One region of the Lysinibacillus sp. NPDC058147 genome, then DNA from elsewhere that is predicted to be linked to it. Evidence: predicted binding sites of a transcription regulator. Region 1 holds the regulator's gene; the other holds the start of a gene.
What was found. Region 1 encodes Rex, which represses fermentation and respiration genes when NADH is low (regulators of the CRP and FNR family bind a similar motif). Its sites were predicted from a motif close to TTGTGAAATATTTCACAA; they were not measured.

Region 1 (12,147 bases):
GGTGCGATATTTTGATTATTAACGACATGTAAATCTTGATTAAAATCTATTGCTAAATTATGAAGCAATTGCATTTCCAGCTCTGAAAGCCTATCCTGTAATAATGGCTTTAAATCTTTGTGAAAGACAAAGGACATATATTGTTTTTTAGCTAATTGATGAGTGACTAGTAATTGGATACGCGTTTTTTCATTCATATCAGAAAGATTTTCTTTACGTAGTTGTATGTCTTCCTCTGTCACATTAATTAGAACCTTTGAACGCTTCCCTTTCTCGTTTTCTCTATAAGCTATACGTTCAACCATTGTGTACAGTCTATTTTCATCTTCTTGTAACTCTACATAATAATTGAGAAAAAATGTGCCAAATTGATTTTCTACTAGAAACTCGAACTCAATACTTGCAGAATCCTCCCCCTCCATGATTAACCTCTTTTCCTGAGATGGTAATTTAATTTCAGCAATCCAACCGGAGATAAGTGCCTTTAACAAGCCAAATGCATCAACAATAGTTGTTTTCCCTGAACCGTTTTGTCCGTATAAACCAACAACATTTGCCTTAAAAAACGTTTCGAAATTCACCGCTAACACAATTTCACCATGACGTACATTTCGTAAGTTTTGTACTTTTATTTTCTTGATTTTTATAATGGGCATTTATTTAAACATCCTTTAACGCTATTTTCTTCTATTATAATTAAATTTGATATATTTTATAACATTTTCTATTTTAACGAATTATCCACTTATCAATCATTCATCTAGTTTAATGCCTATGACAAACATAATAGGTGGGCATATGTTAGAAAAGAAAAAAGAAGAAAGGTGTGTTTCATTGTTCAATCCTAGATTAAATCCCGAAGATGTAGATGTTAACATTCCGTTTCACCCTACCATGCCTTCTGGTAGCCCATACCCATCTTTAAACCCATCACCGTATCCGACACGACCTTCGCAGCCATATCCGCCACAACCATACCCACCACGTCCTCCGCAACCATATCCACCACGCCCGTACCCACCACGTCCTCCGCAGCCATATCCGCCACGCCCATACCCACCACGTCCTCCGCAACCATATCCACCACAACCATACCCTCCACGCCCTCCGCAGCCATATCCGCCACAACCATATCCACCACGCCCTCCGCAGCCATATCCGCCACAACCATATCCACCACGCCCTCCGCAGCCATATCCGCCACAACCATATCCACCACGTCCTATGCCATTTCCAGGCGGGCAATCCCCTGGCTTACCAGAATTCCCCGGACTAAACCTACCAGGAATGTAGAGTTGTCACCTGCATATTTGGAGGTCCAAAATAAAAAACTAGTAGCAACAAGACTATCCAGAAGTTCAAACATGAACTAATGGATAGCCTTGTTATTGTTTATTAGAAACTTTTATTGACTGATAAAAAACTAAGGAAGTGGCAACATGTCTATAAAATTTTCAGCAATACTACATATTCCCGCATTTAATGAGCACAGTATATAGAGAGGTGAATCTATGTGTAACGTAAAAAAAATAACTTTATGTATGATTAGCCTAATATTAATTAATTTGAGCATTATACCTTCTTTCGATGCAAAAGAATCAAATAAAGTTAATGGACTTGAAGCACAAATAAAAGGCTTAGAGAATCGTTTGAAAAACCTTGAGCCGATAAAGCCCCAAACAATTCCCGATCCTCCTTTTCCAGAATTATCTCCCCCGTCGAAATTTGTTACACTTTCACAGGTTATAGAGAATGGCGCAACTATTCCTTATGAAGTTATCATCAATAATCCTGGTTATAAGAGACCCGCTTATGAAGAATATTGGCATAGCTCAATCGGTCGATGGAGCTATGTTCCAACTAGAATTCATTATGCACTGCATCGACTATTTACGAATTACGATGTTGCTCTTTCTGAATGGTACGACTTTGAACAAAATATGGGATTCACGATTCCAATGTTTCAAAATAAAACAGATTTAGATTTATATATTGTCGCGTTCCAATCTGATATTACAGCAGTTTATACATTGGGGAATCAGGTGGTCGTTGTTGGATATCCAAGAAGAACCGGTGTTCAAGTGATTACTATAAAAACAAGTGCTATACAACCCACTAATACCGAAGAATCTTTACTTGTGCAATTATCAACTAAAGGAGGAGAAGAAATGGATTATACTCTTATCTCTTATATTTCTCCTGATTTTAGGTTGAAGCAAATAGAATAACTGTAAGCTACTTTTTCGTAGTTTTATTAGCAGGTTTTTTTACCTTTATCAGCGGTTGTTGGGATTTCATCAGCGATTTTGCTATCTTTATCAGCGATTGTCAGAGGTTTATCAGCGATTGTCCATATTCTATCAGCGATTCACTAAAAATTACTCGCTAAAGCATAAAAAAAACCACTTCTCAAATTTTGAGAAGTGGTTTTTTTTTGGCTGGAGCCGTAGATTACATCATTCCGCCCATGCCACCCATACCAGACATATCTGGCATAGCTGGAGCTGCTTCTGGAATGTCTGCTACAACTGCTTCTGTTGTTAAGAATAAAGCTGCGACAGATGCTGCGTTTTGTAGAGCTGAGCGAGTTACTTTCGCTGGATCTACTACGCCCGCTTCCATCATGTTTACCCATTCGCCTGTTGCAGCGTTGAAGCCTACACCGATTTCTTCGCGTTTTAGGCGATCTACGATAATTGAGCCTTCAAGACCAGCGTTGTTTGCGATTTGACGAACTGGCTCTTCTAAAGCACGTAGAACGATTTTCACACCAGTTGCTACGTCGCCTTCTTCTGATTCTGCAACTTTTTCAACTGCTGCATATACGTTAAGAAGTGCCGTACCACCACCTGATACGATGCCTTCTTCAACTGCCGCACGAGTTGAGTTAAGAGCATCTTCAATGCGAAGTTTGCGTTCTTTTAGTTCTGTTTCTGTCGCAGCACCAACTTTGATTACTGCTACACCGCCTGCTAATTTTGCAAGGCGTTCTTGTAATTTTTCTTTATCGAATTCTGAAGTTGTTTCAGCAAGCTGAGCACGGATTTGACCAATACGGCTTTCGATTGCATCTGCACCGCCAACACCTTCTACGATTGTTGTATTGTCTTTTGTAACAACCACTTTTGCAGCACGCCCAAGTGATGTAATATCAGCTGTTTTAAGGTCTAAGCCTAATTCTTCTGTAATTACTTGACCACCTGTTAAAATTGCGATATCTTCTAGCATTGCTTTACGACGATCACCAAATCCTGGTGCTTTAACCGCTACAGCATTGAATGTACCGCGAAGTTTGTTTACTACAAGTGTTGCAAGAGCTTCGCCTTCAACATCTTCAGCAATAATTAACAGTGGACGACCTTGTTGTACCACTTGTTCTAATAATGGTAATACTTCTTGAATGTTTGTAATTTTTTTATCAGTAATTAAAATGTATGGGTTATCTAATACCGCTTCCATTTTATCTGTATCTGTTACCATGTAGTGTGATGCATAGCCGCGGTCGAACTGCATACCTTCAACTACATCAAGTTCAGTTGTGAAGCCTTTAGATTCTTCAATTGTAATAACACCATCGTTACCAACACGTTCCATTGCTTCTGCAATTAATTGCCCCACTTCATCATCAGCAGCAGAGATTGCCGCAACCTGTGCGATTTCATCTTTGTTGCTTACTGGGCGAGAAATTGCGTGTAATTCTGTAAGGGCTGCTGCAACCGCTTTGTCGATCCCTTTACGAATGCCTACAGGGTTTGCACCTGCTGTTACGTTCTTTAAGCCTTCACGAATAATTGCTTGCGCTAATACTGTTGCAGTTGTTGTACCGTCACCAGCGATTTCATTTGTTTTAGAAGCAACTTCTGCTACTAATTTTGCCCCCATGTTTTCGTATGGATTTTCTAGCTCGATTTCTTTTGCAATTGTTACACCATCATTTGTAATAAGTGGTGAACCGAATTTTTTTTCTAAAACTACGTTACGACCTTTAGGCCCTAAAGTAATTTTTACTGCGTTTGCTAATTTATCTACACCTTGTAGCATTAATGAACGAGCGTCTTCTGAGAATTTAATATCTTTTGCCATTTGAATTTACCCTCCTGAAATGGAATATTCGTTAAGCTTCAACAATATATTTATAGAAATTTCGCCATACGGTCATTGCCATCTATTTGTTTATCTATGACAATCACTAAAGGCATTTAATTTAAAAGTATTAACTTATTCAATAATTGCAAGAATATCGCTTTCGCGTAAAATTAGGTATTCATTACCTTCATATTTAACTTCTGTACCAGAGTATTTAGAGAAAATAATGCGGTCGTCAACTTTTACGTCAAGCTCTACACGTTGTCCGTTCTCTAAAATGCGACCCGTCCCAACTGCTACAACTTTACCTTCTTGCGGTTTTTCTTTTGCAGAGTCTGGCAGTACAATACCGAATGCAGATTTTTCTTCTACCTCGATTAGTTCGATTACAATACGATCTCCTAGTGGTCTTAACAAGTGAAACAACCTCCTATTAATTAAATATATGTTTGAACATTTATTAGCACTCTATACGGACGAGTGCTAACACAATTATTATGATAATCAATCACACTTTTTTTTGCAAGTCAGAACTACGAAAAATTTTGTTTTCTTTCCATATTCCTCTACAATAGAAAGATAGCATAATGAATGGAAAGGATTTTGACTGTGAACGATTCTCAAAAAATAATTAAACATAAAAAAACAGCCCTTTATGTTTTACTGATTTATATCCTCATGCAAATATCAGGTAAATGGCTGGCACAACCGTTTCACAAATTTATTATGAGTACAACCGGTTTACCTAGTGAGCAAGCTGCTCCGCTTACGCAAGGCTGGTATATTGCACTTAGCTTTGCTATTGCATTAATTCTAAGCTTAATCATAACATCTCGCGATAAAGCGTTTTGGGATATTTATAAAGGACAGAAAGAAACTATTCCACTATCAATTATGTGGGGAATCATAGGTTTCTTCTTAGTTTTCATCGGCCAAATGATTGGTGCAGCTATCGAAATGGCTATATTCGGTATCCAAGGTGGATCGCAAAACACAGCTGATATTGTAGCTATTGCTAAAGGCGCTCCTATCGCGATATTGGCAATTGTCGTTTTTGGACCAATATTAGAAGAGTTCGTCTTCCGCCGTGTTATTTTTGGATCGCTTGTCCAAACAACTAATTTCTGGATAGCCGGTATAGTAAGTGCCATTTTCTTTGCACTTATTCATTTCGACTTCTCTCATATCTTGCTTTATACAATATGTGGATTGATTTTTGCCTTCTTATATCACAAAACAAAACGCATTTGGACATCTATTATCGCCCATGTCATGCTGAATGGTTTTGTGACACTTGTACAATTGTATGCAGAACCATTGCAAAAGTTTCTTGAACAACTAGAAAAAATGCAATAAAAATCAGAGAGTTTTTTCTTCCTACTGATTTTTAGTTGGATGTATATATGTATTACGACGAAAAAGCTCGATGCTATATGCATCGAGCTTCTATTATTGTTGATTCAATTCTTCGATTTGACGTCTCTGCTGTTCAAGTGCCTCTTCTATCTGACGTTTTTGCTCAGCTTCTTGTTCTTCTTTCAATCGCATTTCCTCTGATTTTAAGTATTTCTTATAGCCAATACGAGAAATCATAATGCTAATTTCATAAAGAACAAATAACGGTACTGAAACCATTAAGTGCGAGGCTAATTCAGGTGGCGCGATTAGTGCAGCACATACAAATAAACCAAAGTATGAATACTTACGAATACGAATTAGTAACTCAGGAGATAAAATCCCAATACGCGAAAAGAACAAGACTACAATCGGTAATTGGAAAAGGAAACCAAAAGGTATTGTAAGCTTAAATAAAAACGAAAAATATTCATGTATGCCAATTGTTTGTTGAATTTCTAAATCGTTTGATAAATTCATCATAAACTTTATGACATAAGGGAATAGTAAAAAATATGAAAAAGACAGCCCTGCTAAAAACAATAAGAACGAATACGGTATATAGCTTAAAGTTGCTTTTCGTTCTACGTCCCTAAGTCCTGGGCTAATAAAAGCCCACAATTGATACATCAATACCGGTGAGGATAGGATAAATGCTATTAAAAAAACTACTTGGATATAAATTGCAAGTGGTGTTACTACATCAAACGCATGGAGCTCTATATTGTAATTCGCTCCAGTACTTTGAAGGTATTTAACAAGCGGCTTTGCAACAAAGAAGCCGCCAGCCATAGCGAGAACAAAGAAAACGGCAACAATGAAAAGCCGTTTTCTTAATTCTTCTATATGCTCAATGACAGTTAGATCTTTTGGATTCATTCCTCAAACATCCTAACTTACTTATCTAGTTCTTTCTTTTTCTTATCATCATCATCTTCGTCGGCTAATCCTTTAGTAGCATTTTTGAATTCACGTAATGTTGAACCAAATGCTTTCCCAAGCTCTGGTAACTTTTTAGGACCAAAAATTAGTAATGCGACAATTCCGATAATAATGAGGCTCATAGGACCAATACCACCCATTACAGCCACCTCCTCTTTATATCCATCATTTTAACGCATATTTCGCCATTATGCTAACTAATAATATGTGAAAGTTTTTCGTCACTCTCTCATTTCACTACATACCTCTATTGACAAAAACTGTTAGATATACTTAAAGTATGTACAATTATCACACTTCCTGATTACGAATTAAATAAATGAGCGCTTGCAATTCTACCGACAAATCAATTGTTAAAAGTTGCATTTTATCTGGTACAGTAATACGCTCTGGCGTAAAGTTCAAAATTCCTTTTGCGTTCATTGCCGCTAATCTATCAGCCATTTTCTGTGCAGAGCGTGGTGAAACTGTTAAAATCGCAAGCTCCGCTCCGTATTCTGCATATTTTTCTTCCAATAAATCAGGATGAAAAACAGGAATATTGCTAATCATCTTCCCTTCCTTCGGGGCCTTTGAATCAAATGCCACAACGATTTGAGTATTATGATTTTTTTGGAAATTATATTTTAATAAAGCACTACCTAAATTCCCTACACCAATTAACGCTACTTTTGTCGCTTCATGTTGATCGAGCGTTTGACTAAAAAATTTTAAGAGATGCTGCACATCATAGCCATATCCCTTTTTCCCTAGAGCACCAAAATAAGAAAAATCACGGCGAATAGTTGCAGAATCAATTTTCATCGCTTCACTCAGTTCCTTCGAAGAAATGCGTTCCATGCCTTCTTGTGCAAAGTTTTGGATAAATCGATAGTAAAGAGGAAGTCTTTTCGTAGTGGCTTGTGGAATTTTTAATTCTTGTTTCAAACTTTTTCCTCCTTATAATGTATCAAATCTTTTATGATACACGCTTAATTAACTATTTCTAAGTTTATAATGTTCACTGGAGTATTTCCCTTTAGTTAATGGCGCTTTTACGCCACTAACTAAAGAGAAATCGTTTCAATCTTACATGACAGCTTGGAATAAGTAAAGCACCGACATTGCAAGCAAATCGTACATCCATTACACTAAGGAAGAATTGAGGTGTCAAGAATGATTGTTTTACAAGTCAATCAACTATATAAATCCTTCATTGCAGATGAAATTTTGAGTGGCGTAAAATTAGAGGTTCAACATCGTGACCGCGTTGCATTAGTAGGTCGTAACGGTGCTGGTAAGTCCACATTACTTAAAATAATTGCTGGTCAACTGTCATATGACTCTGGCGATATTATTATCCCTAAAGGTATACAAATCGGATATTTAGAGCAGCATGCTGGATTAAACTCAACATTGTCAATTTGGGATGAAATGATGACAATTTTTGAGCCACTTATTGCCCAAGAACAAGCACTCCGATCATTAGAACAACAAATGGCCGACCCAACTGTTTATGAAAATCCTACTTTATATTCAAAAATAATGTCTGAATACGATCATTTGCAACATAATTTTAAGGATGCAGGTGGCTATCAATTTGAGTCTGATACACGTTCTGTGCTTCATGGCATGCAGTTTTATCCTGATGATTATGAAAAGCCAATTAGCTCACTATCAGGGGGCCAACGAACTCGGTTAGCACTTGCTAAGCTGTTATTAAGTAAACCTGACCTATTAATACTCGATGAACCTACTAACCATTTAGATATTGAAACCCTCTCTTGGTTGGAATCATATTTAAAAGGCTATGAAGGGGCTATTCTAATTGTTTCCCATGACCGCTACTTCTTAGATCAGGTTGTTTCCATTGTCTACGAAGTCTCTCGTCATCGCGTCACAAAATATTCAGGCAATTATAGTGCCTATTTAGATGAAAAAGCAAAAAATTACGAGCGTGATTTGAAGCTTTATGAACGACAGCAAGATGAGAAGGCCAAGCTTGAAGAATTTGTTCAAAAAAACATCGCTCGTGCTTCTACTACAAAAATGGCACAAAGTCGTCGTAAAATGCTTGAACGAACAGAATGGATGGAATCCCCTGAGGGTGATGAAAAATCAGCAAGATTCGGTTTTACAATTGAACGCCAAAGTGGTAACGATGTATTATCTATTGATGACTTAGCTATAGGTTATAGTGATAAGAAAATATCTAACGGCATCACATTACGCACTTTCCGAGAAGATCGTATTGCACTTGTTGGACCAAACGGGGTTGGTAAATCAACTTTATTAAAAACCATCGTAAAGGATTTGCTACCACTCTCCGGAGAAATTCGCTATGGTACGAATGTTCAAATTGGTTATTCTGATCAAGAGCAAGCAAAGCTGTCGAGCAATAAAAGTGTACTAAAAGAGCTATGGGATGAATGGCCTTTAATGAATGAAAAAGATATTCGCTCGGTACTTGGCCGTTTCTTATTTAGTGGAGAAGATGTAGATAAAATCGTATCGTCTTTATCTGGTGGAGAAAAGGCTAGACTTGCATTAGCTAAATTAATGATGCAAAAAGCCAATCTTTTAATTCTCGATGAGCCTACCAATCACTTAGACTTAGATAGTAAAGAGATATTGGAAAACGCATTGATCGATTATCCTGGAACACTCTTATTTGTATCGCATGACCGATATTTCATCAATCGAATCGCAACTAAAGTAATCGAACTATCTGGCGATGGTTCCTTTGAGTACTTAGGTGACTATGATTATTATCTTGAAAAGAAACAAGAGCTATTAGAAATTGCTCAAATGAAAGCTGCTGCACAACCACAAGTACAAGCTGATGTACCTGAGAAAATCTCTACCTCTAAAATTGATAAAGAGGCTAAAAAACGAGAGCGCCAAATTAGACGTACACTTGAGGAACTAGAGGGGAAAACGCAGCAAGTAAATCTTGAAATAGCTCGCTTAGAAGAAGCTCTTTGCGATCCCGAAATTTTCACAGACCACGAAAAAATTACAGAGCTTCAAGAGGAATTATCAACCGCTAAGGAACAATATGAGTTATTCGAAATGGAATGGCTTGAGCTAAGTGAAGAACTTGAAAATATTATTTTATAATATCCCTCTTGAGGTGGGATAAAACTTGTAAAGCCATGTGCCATGTCGCATGGCTTTTTACTTTACTCGCCTTGATTTTTCATATATATTGGTCAAGTGCTATTTTTCGACAAAAAATGCCCACAACTTTATGCACACTATAAATCTAGTAATACCAACATATCAACAGACTTTTCCACATTGTCCACAATTCAAAAAAATTTTATTCACATCATTCTGTGCAAAATAGGCTACTATATATTGAATAATCACAAGTTATGCACAAGTTATCAACAATTTGTGCATAAGTACGGATGTTCGGTGTTTTGTTTCTATCTTACCTGTGGATAATTTTCTGAAAAATTTGTCAACTAATTGTGTTCAAATTTTCTTATAGCCATTGTTTTCTCAACAATTTTTTCACAAAAGCAAAAAGAGGTATTGTAGATTTAATATCTACAATACCTCTTTTCTATATTACACCCAGGATTTCAACTCCATTCCTGGGCGACCGTTCATTGATAAATTGCCTCGAATACCTACTTCAAACATAGGCGTTGCAGCTGCCCCTATCATCGCGGCATTATCTGTACACAGCTTTAATGGCGGTACATACAACGGGATACCTTCTTCCGCAAATACAGACTCAAGTGATGTTCGTAAGCCTTTATTTGCCGCTACACCTCCAGCTGCAATAACTTGTTTCACTTTATATTCACGTGCTGCCCGTAATGTTTTAGCTGTTAACACTTCAACCACGCTATCCTGAAATCCTTTGGCTACGGCAGTCGGAGAAATCTCTTCTCCACGCTGATCCATATTATGCTTATAATTAATAACTGCTGATTTTAAACCACTAAAGCTAAAATCATAAGAATCTTCCTCTAACCACACTCGTGGGAAGGTCACAGCCTCATCCCCCTCGTGTGCTAGCTTGTCAATACGTGGACCACCTGGATACGGTAAGCCTAAAACACGCGCAACCTTATCATAAGCTTCACCAGCTGCATCATCTCTTGTCTCACCAATGACTTCAAAAGAGCCATGTTCCTTCATATAAACTAGCTCTGTATGGCCACCTGATACAACTAGTGCTAATAATGGGAATTCCATCGGCTGCACGAGTGCATTAGCATATATATGTCCAGCTATATGATGCACACCTAAAATTGGCAAATTATTAGCAAATGCAAAGGCCTTCGCGGCATTAATTCCAATTAACAACGCCCCTACAAGACCAGGGCCTTCAGTAACTGCCACAGCATCTAAATCAGCCGGCTTCATATTTGCCTGTGCTAATGCTTCTTCTATGACCATTGTAATTTGCTCAACATGATGTCGGGATGCAATTTCAGGTACAACCCCACCAAATCGTTTATGACTTTCTATTTGTGATGCAACCACATTTGAAACAATTTCAGAACCATTTCGAATAATCGCTGCTGCTGTTTCATCACAGCTCGATTCTATTGCTAATATCATTCGATCTTCCATCATAAATTCACCCACATGACAAGGGCATCCTCCCCGTTATCTGTATAATAGCCTTTACGTATGCCACCATCTTGGAAATCAAGTTTTCGATAAAGATTTTGAGCAACTGTATTCGTTACACGTACCTCTAAACTCATAACTTCCATACTATGATCTCTAGCAATACGCATTGCCTCTTGCATTAAACCTTCACCAATTCCGCGACCACGAGCAATCTCTATAACCGCAACGTTCGTAATTTGCGCTGCGTCTATAACCATCCACATTCCACAAAAACCGATAATGTTATTATATTCATCTATAGCTAGCACATAATGTGCATACTGATTTTCATGCACTTCATAATAAAAAGAATCTAACGTCCATGGTGTAGGAAATGTAGCAAGCTCAATTTCATACACTACTGGGACATCTTCAGATACCATTTTACGATATGTTACATTACTACTCATGTGTCTTCTCCTTTTGCTCCTTCAGCCAATTCGCCTCCGCCTCGGCAATACGTTTGTATTGCGGGACAAAATGATGAACTGCATCCACACTTGGTAGCTCTACTTTCGTCGCTAATCGGACTGTTTCACTTGCTCGTGGTAAGTCATTACTAAACGGTATGCGCTGCGCATAATCACCTAGCACCTCTACGATTTTATGCCAAAAAACTTCTACATCAGCTCCAACAAATAAAACCGGTGCCTCTAAAGCCTGTAAACGCTCTAATAAGCCATCTATATGATCGTGATAATCTTCTATAATTGTTTCAAGCTCACAGCCCCTATAAACGGCCGTATAGACATTGTCTCTTCGCGCATCAAAAATAGGACAAATAAACCCATCATATAGTGCTGCATTTGCGGCCAATGACTTTAAGCTAGATATTCCAACTAAAGGCTTTTTCAATGTCCATGCTAATGTTTTAGCAAGCGTCACACCTATTCGTACACCGGTATAAGAACCAGGTCCTTCTGATACAGCAATCGCATCCAACTCACTTGGCTTAATACCTGCCTTTGCTAGCACTTCTTCAATGGCTGGCATAGCACCTGCCGAATGCGTTAATTTTATATTTTGTACAATCTCCGCGATCACTTTTCCATCTCTTATTACAGCAATAGAAAGTGGTGCATTCGCTGTTTCAATTCCCAACCAAATCAT
Region 2 (12,147 bases), on a different contig from region 1:
TCACGGGTAAAACAGGTGCATCAATTTTACCAATGCGCTGCATGACATTACGTACCATGTTTTCTTTCCATTTTAATTGCCCTTCATAAGATAGATGCTGTAATTGGCAGCCGCCACATTGCTTGAAATATTCACAAGGCGCATCTACTCGATCTGGTGATGGTTTTAGAATTTCTAGAACCTTCGCAAAGCCGTAATTTTTTAATGTTTTTAAAACATGTACTTCCGCCGTTTCATTAGGAAGTGCACCTTGGATAAATAATGGATAGCCATCGACCTTTGCGACGCCATTGCCATCATGCGTTAAATCTTCTATATAAACTGTTAGTCGGTCATTCTTTTTCACGGGTGCTGACATTCGTACATCCTCCATTTCAATCTCTTTATTGTAGCATGTTGTGGCGGATGAAAAAAGAACAAGGCTTAATATTAACTGCTCGGGTGTGTTGAGGAAATGATCGGGTCTGCTCTCAAACTGCTCGGGTAGGCCAAGAATGGGATCCGCTTTCACTCCAAACTGCTCAGGTTAGACCAAAAAGTGATCCACTTTCATTCCAAACTGCTCGGGTTGACCAAAAAGTGATCCGCTCTCCTCCCAAACTGCTCGGGATAGACCAAAAAGTGATCCGCTTTCACTCCAAACTGCTCAGGTTAGACCAAAAAGTGATCCGCTTTCCTCCCAAACTGATCGGGTTAGACCAAAAAGTGATCCGCTTTCACTCCAAACTGCTCAGGTTAGACCAAAAAGTGATCCGCTTTCCTCCCAAACTGCTCGGGTTAGACCAAAAAGTGATCCGCTTTCCTCCCAAACTGCTCAGGTTAGACCAAAAAGTGATCCGCTCTCCTCACAAACTGCTCAGGTTAGACCAAAAAGTGATCCGCTCTCCTCCCAAACTGCTCGGGTTAGACCAAAAAGTGATCCGCTTTCACTCCAAACTGCTCAGGTTAGACCAAAAAGTGATCCACTTTCATTCCAAACTGCTCAGTTTGCGCCAAAGATGATTCGCTCTCACTCCAAACTGATCAAAAAGTAATCTGCTCTGCTTACCCGAATACCCTAACAAATACACCTTCCCCTTTACACGAGTAGAAAAAAGAGCCGCTATTCGCGACTCTTTTCCTCTTTCCTCACTGTGTGGTAATCTCTAGGTGCCCACCAGAAAGTAGCGACTATACCTAGGATGACGACTATAAATGGCGCATAAAAAATTAAAAAACTTGTCATAGTTGTATCCCTCCTATGCGTGATTGTCTTCTTTTCCTGTCACATAATTCTTGTTGAAAAGGAATAATTTCAACAACAAGAACAGTGATGGAATAAGCAAACAAAGTCCTAAAATAAACGCAATGACGAGTGCAATCGCCATTTGTGTACTTGTAAAGCTATCGTAAATTGTTAAATACGGATACAGTAAATATGGATATTGCGCGATACCATATGCAAAAAACGCCACTGCGAATTGGGCGATTAATAAACTAACCGCAAGACCGTAATTTTTCCTCATCCATATTAACACTACAGTAATAATAAACAGCACAGCTGATATGGCAAACATCCACCATAAATTAACCATGTGATCATAAATTTCAGGGTTGATAAACTTCATTTCGTACATAATGCCGAGCGCACTCACCATTAAAGGCAACGCCCAAGCAAGTGCGTATTTTCGCATTAAATTTGTTGCTTGTTTATCTTTCGCTTTGTGAGCGTACCAAGTTAAAAACACGGCTGAAATATAAAGTACTGCTGCGATGCTCAACACGACAATACTCCAAGCAAACGGGCTCGTATACAACGTCCAATAGTTCAAGACAGGTTGCCCATCAATAATATCAACATAGCCACCAGCAGCAATCGCGAATACAACTGAAAGTGAAGCTGGAATAAGTAAACCTGCTATACCATACGTCAACGTGTAACCAATATGTCCACGTGCGCCATATGATTCAAATGCATAGTAGGAGCCTCGTATTGCAAGGAGCACTAGCGAAATACTAACTGGGACAAGTAAAATGGTTCCATAGTAGAAAGCTGTTTGTGGGAAAAATCCAACAATCCCCACAAAGAAGAATACTAAAAAGACATTGGTTACTTCCCAAACAGGTGATAAATAACGCTTAATAATATTCGTTAAAATATGATTTTTTCCGATGAGTAGGCTGTAGGCATTAAAAAAGCCTGCCCCAAAATCGATTGAAGCTACAATGACATAGCCAAATAGGAAAATCCATAAAACTGAAATACCTAAAATCTCTAATGTCATAAGATGTCACCGCCTTTTTCAGCATGGCGATCTTCTATTTCTCGCTCAATTGGATTCTTTTTGAACATACGAATTAAAACCACTATACTTCCTACTGCTAATACTGCATACACACCTGTAAATAATAGCATCATTAAATCCACATGGTCACTCGTTGTGGCCCCTTCTGGTGTTCGCATTAATCCATATAAGATCCAAGGCTGTCGTCCAACTTCAGCAAGCCACCATCCTGCTTCAATCGCAATAATGGAAAGTGGTCCACCTGCAACAACAATCCATCTAAACCAACGTCTATGAATAAACTGCCAATCACGTGCTTTCCCGCATACATAAAGCAGTGAAACTAATGCCATAAACATGCCAATAAACACCATGAGATCAAAGAGGTAATGAATATATAGAGGTGGTCGATCTTCTTTAGCAAATTGATCTAAGCCAATTACCTCTGCATTTGGATTATTATGTGCTAAAATACTCAAAGCATAAGGTACTTTAATAGCATATTTAACTTCTTCACCATCTAATACACCTAGTAGTATTAGGGAAGCTTTATCTCCAGTTTCAAAATGCCACTCAGCTGCAGCTAGTTTTTCTGGCTGATATTCAGCTAAATACTTACCTGAAAAGTCTCCAATAATCGCTGCTGCAATGGAGAAAATCAGACCAATCTTCATAAGTAAGTATAAAGATTTTTTATGGTATACATGCTTAGAACCTCTAAGTAATCGGTATCCTGCAATAGACGCTAACACAAATGCGGACGTCATATAAGCTGTAACGAGAACATGCGCTACCTTTGTCGGCATTGCTGGATTAAACATTGCTAAAAAAGGTTGAATATTCACAAGCTGTCCGTCCACAATATCAAAACCTTGTGGCGCGTTCATAAACGCATTGACAATTGTTATAAACACAGCTGACATCGAAGCGCCGACAGCTACTGGAATTAACAGTAGCATATGCTTCTTCTGACTATCGAAGCGATCCCAAGTATATAGGTAGATGCCTAGAAAGATGGCTTCAAAGAAAAACGCAAACGTTTCCATAAAAAGTGGTAAAGCAATTGTCTGACCGGCAAGCTGCATAAAATTCGGCCATAGTAAAGACAACTGTAAGCCAATTGCTGTCCCTGTAACAACACCGACTGCAACTGTAATAACAAAACCTCGTGCCCAACGTCTTGCCATTAAAATATAGTGTTCATCATTCTTTTTATACCCAGTCCATTGTGCGATCATAATCATTAATGGGACACCAACACCAATCGTTGCATAAATAATATGGAACGATAAAGTTAGCTCCGTTAATGCTCTACTCCAAAAGACTGCTGATTCATTCACCATTTCATTGCCCCCCTAACCTCCAAATATTCTTCCAAGTATGGAAAGTAGCATAATAATTGCAACACCAAAGCTTAGCCAAATGAGCTTTCTTTCCTGTGACTTATACAAAGGCAACACTTCCTTTCCCTTATCTATACCCCATTTTCCACTATTGCAACGAAAAAAACCTTTATAATGGACCGGAATTTCGGCCTATTATAAAGGTTTCAAATTTTGTTCAAGTATTATACTCACATTTGCCAAACATTTTTCTTAATTCATTCACAATACCAATTATAGGGGAATATTTAGCTCTATATATGGGGCTTTTACCGATTTTGCCCACAAAACAAGGCACCCTCCTAAATTGAGAGCGCCCTGTTCTAATATTTCATTAAATACGGTCTTCCTCACGAATATCTTCTAGTGGAACAAAAATTTCAATATGACGCTTTAAGTTTTCAAATGTAGCAGGTGCATCTCCACCATACTCACCATCTAAGTTTAAATGTATTTCATCTTCAGTAGATACTTTTACGACACTTGCCTTTTTATAAATCACACGATCATCATTCAAATGCTCGCCTCTTAATGCCATTGCGGCAAGCTGAATAAATTCAGGCAGGCTTACTTTTTTCAATACTAATAAAGTAAAGTAGCCATCATTAATACTTGCGTCGGGTGCAAGCTTTTCAAAACCACCCACTGAATTTGTTAAGCCGCATAAAAACATCATGGCATCCCCGTCAAACACTTCGCCATCATATTCGATACGCATATGAGAAGCTTTGATCGACGGGATCATTTCTACTGCTTTTACGTAATAAGCTAGCTGTCCTAGCATTGTTTTCATTTTACTCGGCACTTCGTAAGTTAACTCTGTAATACGTCCGCCAGCGGCAATATTGATGAAATAGCGTTCCCCATTTAATAAACCAACATCAACCGGCAACGTTTCACCTTTAATAATGATGTCAACGGCAGCTTCAATATTTCGGGGAATATGCACGGCACGGGCAAAGTCATTCGTTGTGCCCATCGGAATTAACCCTACTTTCGGGCGGTTCTCAAATGAACTCACACCTGAAACAACTTCATTTAATGTGCCATCTCCACCAACTGCAATGATTATATCAAAGCCACGTTCAACTGCATTTTTTGCTGCAATGGTTGCATCGCCTTCACAAGTTGTTGCGTGACAAGATGTCTCATAGCCTGCTACCTCTAATTTTGCCAGTACTTCTGGTAGATGCTTTTTAAACGCTTCACGCCCAGATGTAGGATTATAAATGATTCTTGCTCGTTTCATAACATACCTTCCTGCTTCATAAGATTCTATTTCTTTCAACGAATTATTCGTTTAAATGTTGCATTAAGCTTCCAATAATCAACAAAAACAAGGCTCGTCCTCATTCTCTGACATGTAGCCTTAGGATTTGCAATTATTGCAATGCAGCTGTTACTTGCTTTTTAAAATCCTCATAAACAAATGTCCAATATGATTTATTCGTAATATTCTCTTCACGAATTTCTGCATATAGCGCTTTTTGTGCATCTTCAAATGTAGGATCTTCTTTATCCGGTAAAGTAGCTCGTTTACTCACTACTAGTTCCTGTAATTCTGGTGCACGCGGACCCCATTTTCCAACAACCTGACCAGTTTCATCTAATAAAACATAAACCGGAATTGCACGGCCACCGTTTGTTAAATAGCGATCAATTAAATCTGTATCAGCATCGCGAAGTACTGCGCGCATTTCTAAACCTGCTGCCTCTGCAACCCGGCGAATAATTGGATTGTTTAACATTGCGTCTCCGCACCAATCCTCAGTAATTGTTAAAATTTTTGGTTTCTTGTCCTTCAGTAGCTCGATAAAGCCATCGTTTAATGGCACTTCGAAGCCATCATAAATACGGAAGCTCTCCTCTTTTAACGTCGTCATATTATCCATATATTGTTGAATCGAAATCGCATCATCGAAATATTGTTGTTCAGTTTTCATTGATTGACCTCCTAAAGTTATATCATGTTCTATATTATATTTTGCTATGAATACTCTTTGAAGACAACTATTAAGTGCTAATTTGGTATTTTTTAGTCATATCATCATAAATAAAATATCGCATCTGACCCTTTGAACTGCCTTTTGACACTTTGCTTGTCAAGGTATTTATCTTGTAGAGATACCCCAAAGAGCCTTTTGTATGTATTCATTTTTAAAATAAAAAGCCAAGAAAACGAATTTGCTCTCTTGGCCTTCTATTGCAATTGCAATTAACGTTTTGCAATCTCTTGTTGTAATAATTTGTTGACCATTGGTGGGTTCGCTTGACCTTTAGTAGCTTTCATAATTTGGCCAACTAAGAAGCCGATAGCGCGATCCTTACCGTTTTTAAAGTCTTCGATTGATTGTGCATTGTTGTCTAGAACTTCTGTAACGATAGCAAGTAATGCACCTTCATCAGAAATTTGAACTAAACCTTTTGCTTTAACGATTTCTGCTGCGGAACCGCCTTTTTCTACTAATTCAGTAAATACTTTTTTACCGATTTTAGAAGAAATTGTACCGTCAGTGATTAACTTCACCATTTCTGCAAGGTTTTCTGGCGTTAATGCAGTATCTTTAAGGTCTTTTTGTTCTGCATTTAGGTATGCAGAAACATCACCCATAAGCCAGTTTGCTGAAAGCTTTGGATCTGCACCTTTAACTACCATAGCCTCGAAGAAGTCTGAGATTTCTTTTGAAATAACAAGAACCCCTGCATCATATGGTGTTAAGCCTAATTCATCAACATAGCGTTTTTTTCGAGCATCTGGAAGTTCAGGAATTTCTGATTTTACTCGCTCTAACCATTCATCAGAGATCGATAGACGAACTAAATCTGGCTCTGGGAAGTAGCGGTAATCATCTGTTCCTTCTTTCACACGCATAAGAATTGTTTTACCTGTTTTTTCATCAAAGCGACGAGTTTCTTGATCAATTACCCCACCTGAAAGAAGGACATCAGCTTGGCGTAATTCCTCGTGCTCAATCCCACGGCGAACATAGTTGAAAGAGTTAAGGTTTTTAAGCTCTGTCTTTGTACCAAATTCTTCTTGGCCGTATGGACGAATTGAAATGTTGGCATCACAACGTAGTGAACCTTCTTCCATTTTACAGTCAGATACATCTGTATATTGGATAATTGATTTTAATTTTTCTAGGTAAGCATACGCTTCGTTTGCTGTACGGATATCTGGCTCAGAAACGATTTCTACAAGTGGTGTACCTTGACGGTTAAAGTCAACTAAAGAGTGGTCACCAGCGTGAGAAAGCTTCCCTGCATCTTCTTCCATATGAAGACGCGTAATACCGATACGTTTTGTATAGCCGTCAACCTCGATATCAATCCAGCCATTTTTACCGATTGGCTTATCGAATTGAGAAATTTGATAAGCTTTCGGATTATCTGGATAGAAGTAGTTTTTACGGTCAAATTTTGTTTCTTGTTCGATTTCCATATTAAGTGCAAGTGCTGCACGCATTGCGAAATCAACAACATTTTTATTTAGTACTGGCAGAACACCAGGATAACCTAAATCGATTACTGTAGTATTTGTATTTGGTTCAGCACCGAAATGCGCTGGTGCTGGTGAGAAGATTTTTGAGTTCGTTTTTAACTCAACGTGTACTTCTAAACCAATGACTGTTTCAAAGTTCATGTTATTTTCCCTCCCAAATTTGAGGAACTTGTTTATGGAACTCCGTTGCTTGTTCAAAAGCATGAGCTACACGGTAAATTGTTGCTTCATCGAAATATTTACCGATAATTTGTAAGCCTAATGGCAGTTCATTTTCAAAACCACATGGAATTGAAATGGCTGGCACACCAGCTAAGTTCATAGGAATCGTTAAAATATCATTTGCATACATCGTCATTGGATCATCAACGTTTTCACCAATTTTAAATGCTGGTGTTGGAGAAGTTGGTCCAATGATTACGTCAAAGTCTTCAAATACTTTGTCGTAGTCTGCTTTGATAAGTGTACGTGCTTGTTGAGCTTTTTTGTAGTAAGCATCATACGTACCTGCGCTTAGTGAGTAAGTACCAAGCATGATACGACGTTTTACTTCATCGCCAAAGCCTTGTGCACGAGTTTCTTTATAAAGGTCCATCAAATTATTAACATTTTCTGCACGGAAACCATAACGGATACCGTCAAAACGAGAAAGGTTAGAAGACGCTTCTGAAGAAGAAAGAATATAGTATGCTGCAAGTGCATATTTCGAATGAGGAAGTGATACTTCTTCTACAGTAGCACCTAAGCCTTTTAATACTTCTAATGCATCAAGCACTGATTGACGTGCCGCTTCGCCCACACCTTCACCAAGGAATTCTTTTGGTACAGCGATACGTAAGCCTTTTACGTCACCTGTAAGGGCTGCTGCGTAGTTTGGTACTTCTACGTCTGCAGAAGTTGAATCGTTTGAATCTAATCCTGCAATTGCTTCAAGTAAAAGAGCGTTGTCTTCTACATTACGAGTAATTGGCCCGATTTGATCTAAAGAAGATGCAAAAGCAACTAGACCAAAGCGAGATACACGACCATATGTAGGCTTCATTCCTACAACACCGCAATAAGCAGCTGGTTGACGGATTGAACCACCTGTATCAGAACCAAGTGAAAATGGAACTTCACCTGCTGCAACTGCTGCTGCAGACGCACCTGAAGATCCACCCGGTACGTGGTTTAAGTTCCATGGATTTTTTGTAGTTTTATAGTATGAGTTTTCATTTGAAGAACCCATTGCAAACTCGTCCATGTTTAATTTACCGATAGTGACCATACCAGCTTCACGTAGCTTTTTAACTACTGTTGCATCGTAAATTGGCATAAAGCCTTCTAGAATTTTAGAAGCACAAGTTGTTTCTAAACCTTCTGTAACGATGTTGTCTTTAACACCGATAGGAAGACCGAAAAGTGGTCCACGCTCTTCAAATGGCACTTTGTCCATTTCTGCTGCTTGTGCAGTTGCTTTTTCTTCGTTTGAAGCAAGGAAAGCTTGTACATCGCCGTCAAGCTTAGCCACACGTTCGAATGCTTCTTTTGTTAAATCAGCGATTGTTAGGTTACCCGCTTTAATGTCAGCTTGTAGCTCCTTTGCTGAACGTTCAAATAACGTCATGAGGAATCCTCCTATGTTTTAGTATTACATGATAGCTGGTACTTTTACTTGACCATCTTCTTGTTCTTTTACGTTTAACATCATTACTTCACGATCTAAACCTTTTGTTGCCACATCTTCACGCATTACGTTTACTAGTGGTAAAACATGAGTTGTTGGTTCAACATTCGTTGTATCTAACTCGTTTAATTGCTCTGCGAAGTCCGTAATTTTACCAAGCTGTTCAGCAAATTTCTCTGCTTCCTCTTCAGTAATTGCAAGACGTGCTAAATTTGCAACGTGCTTAACTTCTTCTTTTGTTAATTTTGCCATTTTTCACACCTCCGAATACTCATTCCATTCATTGTTTTTATCGATAACAATAGGGTTGGATAAAGTTAACCATGCAAATAATCATAACATTTTTCATTTTAAAAATCACAACTTTCACCAAAAATAAAGAAACTTTCACTACTATGACGAAGTGTCGACTTTACGGACTAATAGACTTCGCTTTTCAGGAGTAAGGCGGCTGTGCTTTCTTTTATTTGTCGGGCCGGGGAAGCTATCCGTCGTTTCGATGGCTCTTTCCGTCGCTCCAAGGATACTTTCCGTCGCTTTCGCTCTTCTTTCCGTCACTTCGACGAAGCTTTCAGTCGCCCTTTTTTCTTTCCGTCGATTCGAAGACTTGATCCGTCGCTCCGAGGAATCTTTCCGTCGCTTTCGTTCTTCTATCCGTCACTTCGGCGGAGCTTTCCGTCGCCTTTTTTTCTTTCCGTCGATTCGAAGACTCTATCCATCACTCTAAAGAGTCTATCCATCATTCTGATTAATTCTTCTGACGAATATTATCGAATCTCATTTTTCTTCCACAAAAAAATATAGTCAGCACGAGGCTGACTATAAATTAATAGATATGGACGTATGGTTCCTTTTCGTTGGCATTCTTTACGATTAACGCCTCTGGACCGTTAATTGAGGTAATATTTACTTCAACATTGATGTTATCAAATTGATTGATAAGAACACCTGTTAAATATTGAGTAAAGCCTATAATTTCAAGCTTGCCAAAGAATTGGATTGGTACTTCAATCGTTAGCTTTTGGATTTTTTTATTTTGATAGAAGCCTGTTCCTATTACACTAGTATAGTTAGAAAAGTATTTATCTACATCTTGTTTAAAATACTTAAAGCTATTGCTAACATCTCGGTATACATCTTGTGATTCACTCGTTGGGAACAGTACATATTCTTCATCATTAGCTTTCCAATCAGATACGTCGTTTTGTCCTGCTTTTGCTACGCCATAACTAAAATACGTTCCTGGAATAATGTCATTGCGAGCCTTTTGTTTAAATAAGCCTACTACAATCGGTATATCTTTCAATTCATCACGAGTTCTTAGGCGAGACACGATTTCAGCAGCCATCTTCTTTCCTTGCTCAACAAGTTTTGCCTCTGGAATTGGTTGCTCAAAGTAATCTCCATACTTTTCTTTTTGATAGTAATAAATAGAGTTTAAGGCAAGTCCTATCGATATACCGCCTAATTTTACTTTGTTATCACTAGTTTTTGTTAAATAATTTTGCTCAACAATATGTGATAAATAGATTGGAGCCTTTGTTGCACGTTCTTCTGCAGGCATTGAGTCCGTCGTTGGAGGATTTAAACCCTCCTTCTTTTGTGAACTTCGTGCAAGCCAATCTGACACTGTACTTTCCGCTAAATATTGCCCTTCTTGGAAGAAGTAGTTTTCTGTGTCAAACTCATTTTGAGAAAGACGCATTAAACCTGTTTCTACTTCCTTCATATCATATTTCGTAAAGATATTTGAAACTACTAATCCTCTGCTAGCACTTGGTTTATAAGGTGTTAGCGTTCTATAATATGATTCATCAATTTGTATGCTTGGAATTATCGTTGTTTCCGCTTTTTCCTGTTGCGTATCCTGTGTAAGCTCTGTTTCCTTCTTATCAGAAGGTACACAGCCGACTAGCATTGCAGCAGCGACAATTGCTGGAATGAGTCGAAATGACTTCATTATTTTTGTACTCCTTTACTGAAAATCAAATTTCTGCTCGACGAATTGTTCATACTTCTACCTGTGGACAGAAGGAGACATTTATAAAATGCCTCTACATTCCACCAAGTGGCTAGGACAATTCATCATACTTATCTATTATCCATTATTAGACGAGGTTTAGTTGCTCAATCAGGCTGTCTTCATTCCAAACTTCAATACCTAACTGCTCGGCTTTTGTTAGTTTAGAACCTGCATCTGTTCCTGCAATAACAAGGTCAGTTTTTTTGCTGACACTGCCTGTAACAATACCACCTAACTCTTCTATTTTCGCCTTTGCTTCGTTACGTGTCAATTGCTCAAGTTTACCAGTTAATACGATTGTTTTACCTGCAAAAGGATTATCCCCTGCAGTTACCTCGACCTTTTTACCTTTATACGTCATATTGACGCCTACTTCAGAAAGGCGCCCAATGACTGCACGTGCATCCTCATTTGAAAAATACTCGACAAGCGATGAAGCCATTTTATCGCCAATTTCATGGATCGCCACTAGTTGCTCCTCTGTTGCTGCCATTACCGCTTCCATCGTTCCAAACTCCTCTGAAACGATTTTTGCTGCCTTTTCACCAACATGGCGTATACCTAATCCAATTAGTAGACGCTCCATCGAATTTTCCTTGGAAGCCTGAATAGCACTGACTAAATTCGTCGCTGATTTTTCTCCCATACGCTCAAGCTCGACAAGCTGTTCTACAGTTAAGTGATACAAATCAGAGATATCATGAATTAAATCTGCACGTAATAATTGCTCAACGACTTTATCACCGAGACCGTCAATATTCATAGCATTACGCGATACAAAATATTTAATGCTCTCAGCAATTTGTGCAAAGCATGCAGGATTTACACAGCGTAATGCAACTTCTCCTTCAATACGAACAAGTTCGCTCTCACAAACCGGACAATTTTCAGGCATTATATATGGCACTGAGTTCTCAGGGCGCTGCTCCAGTATTACACCTACAACTTGAGGAATAATGTCTCCGGCTTTTCGGATAATGACTGTATCTCCTAGTCGGATATCTTTATCTCGAATTAAATCCTCATTGTGTAATGATGCACGTTGTACTGTCGTACCTGCCACTTGAACAGGCGATAGAATAGCAGTAGGTGTAACAACACCTGTACGCCCAACCGTTAAATCAATATCAAGTAATGTTGTCACTACTTCCTCAGCAGGGAACTTATAAGCAATTGCCCAACGTGGACTCTTTGCCGTATAGCCAAGTTCATCCTGCTGTGCGTAGCGATCCACCTTAATAACAATACCGTCAATTTCATAGGCTAAATTCGGACGATTTTCAGTCCATTTTTCGATAAAGGCTAGTACA

Region 2: a site for Rex is predicted at 3,857-3,874, ahead of ACFVT8_RS21115 (cytochrome ubiquinol oxidase subunit I). Genes of this name have one in related genera too.

The regions. Positions count from the first base shown of each region.
Region 1 covers NZ_JBHVUJ010000013.1:1,869-14,015, reverse strand. Annotated here, with positions in the region: gene ACFVT8_RS22785 (AAA family ATPase) at 1-656, opposite strand, end outside; gene ACFVT8_RS22780 (hypothetical protein) at 890-1,210, opposite strand; gene ACFVT8_RS22775 (hypothetical protein) at 1,512-2,228, shown strand; gene groL (chaperonin GroEL) at 2,452-4,083, opposite strand; gene groES (co-chaperone GroES) at 4,219-4,503, opposite strand; gene ACFVT8_RS22760 (CPBP family intramembrane glutamic endopeptidase) at 4,678-5,442, shown strand; gene tatC (twin-arginine translocase subunit TatC) at 5,536-6,360, opposite strand; gene ACFVT8_RS22750 (twin-arginine translocase TatA/TatE family subunit) at 6,378-6,563, opposite strand; gene ACFVT8_RS22745 (redox-sensing transcriptional repressor Rex) at 6,715-7,350, opposite strand; gene ACFVT8_RS22740 (ABC transporter ATP-binding protein) at 7,579-9,522, shown strand; gene tsaD (tRNA (adenosine(37)-N6)-threonylcarbamoyltransferase complex transferase subunit TsaD) at 9,979-10,995, opposite strand; gene rimI (ribosomal protein S18-alanine N-acetyltransferase) at 10,995-11,447, opposite strand; gene tsaB (tRNA (adenosine(37)-N6)-threonylcarbamoyltransferase complex dimerization subunit type 1 TsaB) at 11,440-12,147, opposite strand; gene tsaE (tRNA (adenosine(37)-N6)-threonylcarbamoyltransferase complex ATPase subunit type 1 TsaE) at 12,144-12,147, opposite strand, start outside.
Region 2 covers NZ_JBHVUJ010000009.1:87,961-100,107, forward strand. Annotated here, with positions in the region: gene rlmD (23S rRNA (uracil(1939)-C(5))-methyltransferase RlmD) at 1-358, opposite strand, end outside; gene ACFVT8_RS21100 (hypothetical protein) at 580-1,002, shown strand; gene cydS (cytochrome bd oxidase small subunit CydS family protein) at 1,103-1,225, opposite strand; gene ACFVT8_RS21110 (cytochrome d ubiquinol oxidase subunit II) at 1,239-2,264, opposite strand; gene ACFVT8_RS21115 (cytochrome ubiquinol oxidase subunit I) at 2,261-3,607, opposite strand; gene ACFVT8_RS21120 (diacylglycerol kinase) at 3,981-4,895, opposite strand; gene ACFVT8_RS21125 (thioredoxin family protein) at 5,029-5,589, opposite strand; gene gatB (Asp-tRNA(Asn)/Glu-tRNA(Gln) amidotransferase subunit GatB) at 5,862-7,289, opposite strand; gene gatA (Asp-tRNA(Asn)/Glu-tRNA(Gln) amidotransferase subunit GatA) at 7,291-8,754, opposite strand; gene gatC (Asp-tRNA(Asn)/Glu-tRNA(Gln) amidotransferase subunit GatC) at 8,779-9,066, opposite strand; gene ACFVT8_RS21145 (CamS family sex pheromone protein) at 9,641-10,774, opposite strand; gene ligA (NAD-dependent DNA ligase LigA) at 10,923-12,147, opposite strand, start outside.